2 regions of the Virgibacillus sp. CM-4 genome follow, and region 1 is predicted to be linked to the other one. Evidence: riboswitches for the same ligand, from Rfam matches in the RefSeq annotation. Region 1 holds a riboswitch; the other holds the start of a gene.
The links. A riboswitch is a leader RNA that binds a small molecule or an ion and turns the genes downstream of it on or off. The one in region 1 is predicted to bind thiamine pyrophosphate.
Positions count from the first base shown of each region.

Region 1 (3,895 bases):
TGCGTGATACCTACCTAAACCGTAATAAGCATAAGCAAATTCACCTCCGGATACCGGTAGCTTTTCAACTAAGAAACCATAGCTAACTCCTATAATAATCATTAAAACTGCTCCAATTATAAATCCAAGAATAACTCCTAATGGTCCTGCCAATGACATCCAATCTACTGGCAAGACAAATGCCCCCCAACCAATAGCAGATCCAAAAGCAATTGCCCACACCCAATGTGGTTTTAATGTTTTGTTCAATTGTTTACGCTCGGTCATCATTATTCTCCTCCCGAATTTTGTAAGCGCTTAACTTAAGTGGGTATTAGTATTATTAAAGCATGCAAAAAAGCTGAATACAATTATATTCTGAAAATTTAATCATTACAAAAAATAATAAGGTTAATGTTTAAAAATTATAGATATAAAGGAGAGACCAGCCCCAACTGGAGAGAGCACTGCTCCAACTCAAGAGAAAAGACTGCTCAAAACAGAAGAGTTCTGACGTTTACATGCCCACCTGGTCAGTCCTATTTGACGCTTATGAACGCAGTTCTTATTCACTTGACTTGACAGGTTTTTAGAAAAAATGTATCCTTAAACGCTGTATGTTAATTTAAAATGCTTATTAAATCTCACATACAACTGACGAAAAAGGTAAACATAAGAAAAGTCAGTAGATGGTTATGTGAGATTTTTTTGTATGGAATTGAGAGGAGCAGATTGTTGAAGAATAGAATGAAGCAAGATCAAACCATAGATAAGCCAGTTCTTTTTCTAAGTGGAGGGGCGCTACTTGCCTTTGTGATTCTTGCATTAATAAACCAGGAAATGGTTACAAATACAGTTAATACGATGTTTAACTGGTCGGTAACCTATTTCGGCTCCATCTATCAAGTTCTGATGGTTGGGACTTTAGTTATTGCATTAATACTAGGCTATTCCAAATTTGGGAAGATTCGATTAGGAAAATTAGAAAAGCCAGAGATCGGAACGTTCAAGTGGATCTCGATTATCATGTGTACGCTGCTAGCGGCGGGTGGTGTCTTCTGGGCTGCTGCTGAGCCGTTAAGTCACTTTTTAACCGTACCGCCACATTTCTCAGGAATTGAAGCTGGCACTGCTGAAGCAGTAGTACCTGCACTTGCAGCAAGTTTTGTCGATTGGGGATTTGTCTCATGGGCAATTTTAGGAACATTAGGTACGATTGTACTCATGTACTCCCATTATCATCGGAACGCACCATTAAAGCCGAGATCGTTGCTTTATCCGATATTTGGGGATAAAATTATGAGAAAAAGTGCACTTGGTACGTTTGTTGATGCCTTTTCGATTGTGTCAGTGGCAGCTGGTACGATTGGTCCAATTGGATTCCTTGGATTACAAGCAGGTTACGGATTAAGTGCATTGTTCGGTGTACCAAATAATTTAGCTGTGCAATGTCTTATTGTTATCGTCATTGTTCTAGCAGCTGGGATTTCTGCTGCGACAGGGATTCATAAAGGAATTCAAATATTAAGCAGCTATAATATTATACTGGCAGTTTGTTTAATGGTGGCCGTCCTTATCCTAGGACCAGCACTATTCATTTTTGATTCGTATGTGCAATCATTTGGATTATATGTTCAAGACTTTCTAACCTTGAATACGTTCCGTGGAGACGGAGCTTGGCTTGGCTTATGGACCGTCTTTTTCTTTGCCTGGTTCATCGGCTATGGTCCAATGATGGCCATGTTTGTTAGTCGTATTTCACGTGGACGTACAATTCGTGAGCTTGTGACTGCTGTTGCGGTAATTGCTCCTGTAGTAACAACATTCTGGTTTACTGTCGTTGGTGGAACAGGGATTTTTGCTGAAATGAATAACCCTGGTGCCGTTTCTGAAGCCTTAAATAGTGCTGGACCTCCAGCAGCAATGATTGCTATCGCCGAACAGTTACCGCTTGGTACAATTATCGGTTTCTTCTTTTTAGTGGCAACGATTGTATTTGTTCTAACAACTACCGATTCAATGTCATTAACTATTTCGATGGCGATCACAGGCAACGGAGATCCATCTAAATTCTTACGTGTATTTTGGGCGATTCTTATGGGACTTGTCGCAACTGTACTCATCACTATTGGTGAGGATAGTGTTGGATCGTTGCAATCCTTTATCGTCGTTACGGCTGTGCCAGTATCCTTACTCATGTTAACCACATTCTGGACAGCTCCGCGTGCAAGTCGTGAACTTGCGAAAGAACAAAAGATTGATGAGAAACAACGCTATACCAAATAGCACAGATTTGAAGGAGCTGGTTTTTAAGTCAGCTCCTTTTTTTATAAAAGAACAGAAAGAAGAATAGAAAATTGGTCGTTTTTGGTAGACGAATAGTCCAAAATCATGTATTTTATAGACAAATGTCTATTAAATAATTAAATTACGCTTCACTAGGGGTGCCTTTACGTAATGGCTGAGATACATGTGAGACATGGAGACCCTTTGAACCTGAACTGGGGTAAGAACCAGCGGAGGAAAGTGACATGACTAGTGTGTATCGACGATATTATTGAATATGCTGAACGATTCATGCCACTTTTCCTTTGCTGGAAAAGTGGCATTTTTTAATGAAAAGGAGAAGGGAGTTATGAAATTAATTGCGGTGACGAGTGGTTCACAGAAGGAAGCGCGTCTTTTCCAGGTAATAATGGGCATTAGTCCATATGTTGACGCTATCATGTTAAGAGAAAAACAGATGACCAAGAGTGGCTATTCTTTGTTCGTTCAACGACTACTTGCACAAGGTCTTCCAGCAGAAAAACTAATTATTCATGTCCACCAGATTCTACCTAAGGAGACAGCTGTACCAACGCTTCATCTTCCGGAAAATAGATTGCCAGAGGTAGACTGCCTCCAAAAAAAATACCCTTGTTTACAAATTGGTGTATCGACGCACTCCCTTGAAGTAGCCAAGAGGGCAGAGCAGGTAGGCGCTGCTTATGTTTTGTATGGGCATGTCTTTTCAACAGCGAGCAAAAAGGGAGTAAAGCCAAGGGGAGTAAAACAATTAGCGACAGTCGCGAAAGCATTGAATATTCCCGTATATGCAATTGGTGGAATTACAACCGGGAAGGTAAATGATATATATCAAGCAAAGGCAGGTGGGGTTGCTGTGATGTCAGGTATCTTCAGCCATACTGATCCATTAGAAGCAGTAAAGTCATTTCGAAAGGAGGTGAACGGATATGAAGGAACACGTTGATGTAGTGATTATAGGTGGAGGCGTTATTGGGCAATCCGTTGCTTACTATTTAAGTAGAAGTGGGGTTGCAACGACGGTAATTGAACAAAATAGAATTGGAAGAAAAACTACACAAGCTTCTGCGGGCATGCTTGGGGTGCATACAGAAAATGATCAGCAAGGTACGTATTATCAATTTTGCCAAGCAAGTAGAAATATGTATGCATCTCTAAGCGACGAACTATTTTCGTTATCAGGGATTGATATCCAGCTTTCCACCAACGGTATGCTCGAGATAGCTACGAATGAAGAACAGAAGCAAAGACTGCAAGCAAAACAAAAGGCATTTGAAGGCTTGGAATGGTTGGATGGGGGAGGGATTAGGCAACGAACATCAGCATTAACGCATGCTGTAGGAGGATTGTACATGCAGCAAGATGGGAATGTGGAACCTTTGGCTGTATGTGAAGCTTTTAAACAGGCGTCTTTAGGAATGGGCAGCCAAGTAATCGAGAATTGTCGCGTTGCGAATATAGATCGTGTCCGTGATGTTTTTCATATCCAATTCGAGAACGGTGGTATCTCAGCGGATCATGTGGTTGTTGCGGCTGGTGCGAATAGTGGGAAGTGGTTTGAAGCAACAGGTTTAAAGAATCCGATGATCCCGACAAAAGGAGAATGTTTTGC
Region 1 covers NZ_AUQA01000002.1:645,764-649,658, reverse strand. Annotated here, with positions in the region: gene M948_RS26795 (APC family permease) at 1-267, opposite strand, end outside; gene M948_RS26790 (BCCT family transporter) at 727-2,265, shown strand; TPP riboswitch at 2,410-2,521, shown strand; gene M948_RS26785 (thiamine phosphate synthase) at 2,615-3,229, shown strand; gene thiO (glycine oxidase ThiO) at 3,213-3,895, shown strand, end outside.

Region 2 (3,895 bases), on a different contig from region 1:
TGTTTCACAATATGAAATTATTTCCATACAAATTAATTTACTATTCTCTTAATAGGATTATACTACTAACTTGATTATTTTACTAGATAAAAAGGCACCTGTTTTTACCAACAAATGCCTTTTTGTAACAAAAACTAGATCAATTCGTATGAACAGGCTTATTGCCATGAGGACATTGATACGACTATGAAAGTTTATACGTATCTTACCGATAAAATGAAAAAGGATGCTTCCGAAAAAATATCAGAATCTTTACGGAAATCCTCGAAAAAAATATTATTGTGACATCTTACCTCTTCAACTAGTACAGTCATTTTATAATAATTTATTATGTTAATCCTAAATGTTCACGGAAGGTGTGACCTTCATATTTCCTTCTAAAAATACCCCTTCTTTGCATTTCAGGAACAATTAGTTCAACAAAATCTTCTAAACTACCGGGTAATGTAGGAGGCATAAGATTAAATCCGTCAGCCACACCAGCTTCAAACCAGACTTCCATCTGATCCACAATTTCGTCGGGTGTGCCTATCAGCGTGTAATGTCCACCGCCTGCATTAAGATATCCTAATAATTCTCTTACTGTAGGTTGTGTATCATTAATAATTTCTAGTATTGTTTCATAACGTCCAACTGGACCAGTGAATTCTTCTACTGGGGGTAATTGAGGTACTTCTTTATCAATCTCCCAATTCATGCAGTCTTGCTGAATAAAGAAACTCAACCGCTTTAGGGCTGTTTCAAGAGGTAATTGCTCATCTAATGCTGCTTTTTTGGCTAAAGCTTCTTCATGAGTATGACCTACATAGGTTACTAAGCCAGGAAATATTTTAATATGTCTATTACTGTCTTGGCTTTGTTTAACTTGTTCGACTAATTTGTCGCGAAATTTTTCTGCTTGCTTTAAGTTCCACGACACTGAATAGACTGCATCGGCATATTTTGCGGCTAATGCAATGCCTTGTTTAGATGCCCCAGCTTGCATTGATACTGGTTTGCCTTGCGGACTTTTTGGCGTAGTGGATGGACCATACACTTTAAAATAGGTACCATCGTGTTTAAAAGGCTGAATATTTGAAGGATTTATCAATTTTCTTTTTTCTCGATGATGAAGAAACTCACCGCTGTCCCATGAAAGAAATAACTTATTCATTAAAGCAGCAAATTCATCTGCCTTTTCATAGCGTTTGTCATGGGAAGGTAGTTCTTCCATACTGTGATTTAACGCCTCTAAATCAGTCATGGACGTAACGAGATTCCAACCAACACGTCCTTTTGTAATATGATCTAAACTTAATAATTGTCGTGAAGCTGTGAAAGGATTAGAAAAAGTACTTGAAATTGTTGAAACTAATCCCACATGATTTGTCACTTGAGAAATAGCGGTTAAATTGACTACTGGATCAAACCAAAATGCTGGCATATCACTAGAATCTTTACCTTGAAATGATTGATTATCAGCAAAGAATACTGCATCAAAATAACCTTTTTCCGCTAACTGTGCTAATGTTTGATAATAAGAAATGTCTCCAATACGTTCAACGCTTGAGTCAGGCATTAACCAAGCAGCTTGATGGTGTCCACAACCATACAGCAAAACACCTAAGTGTAGTTGTTTTTCTTTCGTTTCTGTCATTTTTTACACCTCAAGATAATTATTAATTGTCTTGTATACTTCTTTTTTTGAAAGATTATCTATGGTAATTTAAGCTATTAGTTCATTGTCAAACCGCCATCTACTGTGAAATTTTGACCTGTAATACCGTTCGCTTTTTCCGATGATAAATAAGCGACCATATCGGCTACATCTTGAGGTGTGGTCACCTTCTTCAATGGCGTTGTTTGAGCAATTAAATCGAATACTTCTGGTGTTGTAACACCACTGGCGTTAGTCGTTTTTAATAATCCACCTGAAACTACATTCGCTTTTATACCATATAATCCTAATTCAGAAGCGATATTACGTGTGAAACCTATTAATCCAGCTTTAGCTGTTGTATATTCATGGTAGGGTACAACAGGATTTTGATATAAATTAGTACCTATACCTATAATACTTCCATTTTGTCGTTCAATAAATTGAGGTATGACACTTTGAACTACATTAAATGCTGCTTTTAAAGTACCATCTAGTTGTTTTTGATAATCATCCCAAGTGAGTTCTGTGAAGGGTTTCTGTTTGTTTGGATCAAATTTAAAGTCTACTAATGCATTGTTGACTACAACATCGATTTGACCAAAATATTCCGTTGCTTTTTTTATCAATTTATCTACTTCTTCACGATTTGTTACATCAGCCCGAATTGCAATAGCATTCTCCTTTCCAATCTTAGAAACGAGCTTCTCAGCAGCATCTTTGCTTTGATAGTAATTGATAACCACTTGAAATCCCTGTTGTGCTAATGTCTTTGCAATAGTTGCCCCTAAACCTCTACTACTACCTGTTACTAACACTGTTCTAGTCATCATAACAACCCCTATATTTTTAATTTTGATGAAATTTATAATAAATTATAATAGAACAAAAAATACGCACCCTTCCATCAGGAAAGTTGCGTAAAACAATTAACTACATATTAAAATAAGGCACAATTCGCTCTTTAAGTATGTATTAGAGTTTACACTTTCCTACGCTAGTTTCAGCTAGTTCAGGTTCAAAGGGTTTGAGGTAATACTCATCTCAGTTAAATAACACCCCTAGTGCATATAATTAATTTATATTAAATGTTATAGTTTTAAAAAATTTATGTCAAGGATATATGGTTAGTTAAAGTATTTCTATAACTTTGTTATTCTAAAATGGTGAATCTGTACATATAACATAAATTTCTCCTCCAAACCCCCCTCCTCCAACGGAGAGGACTTTTTATTATAATATAGTATATAATTGCCTTACAAAAGTGAAAGCGAAATATAAAAAATTCCAATTTATTACATTATAGAATACATATATACTTTTCTTCAGTTAAGATAAGGAGGAAAAGTATTTGAGTATAAGTGAAATGAATATTGACTTGTTTAGAATGGTGAATAATCTAGGTAAGGATCTCACGTATCTTAATCCTACTATAGTGTTCGTTGCTGAATATATGGTATTTTTATTAGCCCTAGGTCATAGCTTTTTGGTTTACAAGAAGCAAAAATAATCGAATGATGATTATTTGCGGTTACTTATTAGCCGAAATAATCGGAAAAATTTCCGGAATAATATATTCAAATGATCCACCTTTTGAGGAATTATCTCATGTGAATCATCTAATAGATCACGAAATAGATAATTCTTTTCCAAGTGACCACACTATATTATTCTTTTCATTTTGTATAACTTTCTTCTTAAAAAGAGATCGAGAATATTTTGGATTATAATAGCGATATTCGTAGGACTTTCACGTATTTGGGCTGGTGTTCATTATCCAGCTGATGTCATTGTTGGAGCAGCTATAAGTATTTTAGTCGCAGTCTTTGTTTACAAAGTGGTACCTAAGTTAAATGTTGTGCGTAAGCTAATAGCTATTTATGAAAAAGGTGAACAAACAGTCCTGAATAAAAGTAGATCAAAAGAAAATTGATTTTGATATTGAAACTACAAAACAAATTCATACTACAGTTGCAGTTCGAAAAAAGATTCAGTAATGTTTGGAAACCTTATGAAAAATGCCCTCAAAATAAGGTCAAAAAGGGTCATGAGACAAACTCATGACCTATAAACCCTTATTTTTTAAGGAGTCCTGGGTGATTATGGCATCATGCCACCCATCTTTGAGGGGGTATTTTATCAAATATATGATAGCAAAAATGGCATTTATTAATATAAAGAATGTTTTCTTACCGAAATTAAATTTTTTATTAGCCTTTATTTCAATTCCGTATACTATGTTTCTCAAGGTGCTTTCTA
Region 2 covers NZ_AUQA01000008.1:73,024-76,918, forward strand. Annotated here, with positions in the region: gene M948_RS41280 (LLM class flavin-dependent oxidoreductase) at 329-1,636, opposite strand; gene M948_RS41285 (3-oxoacyl-ACP reductase) at 1,714-2,466, opposite strand; TPP riboswitch at 2,609-2,709, opposite strand; gene M948_RS44075 (hypothetical protein) at 2,988-3,146, shown strand; gene M948_RS44080 (phosphatase PAP2 family protein) at 3,318-3,569, shown strand.
Region 2: another riboswitch for thiamine pyrophosphate. It lies ahead of M948_RS41285 (3-oxoacyl-ACP reductase); the one in region 1 lies ahead of M948_RS26785 (thiamine phosphate synthase).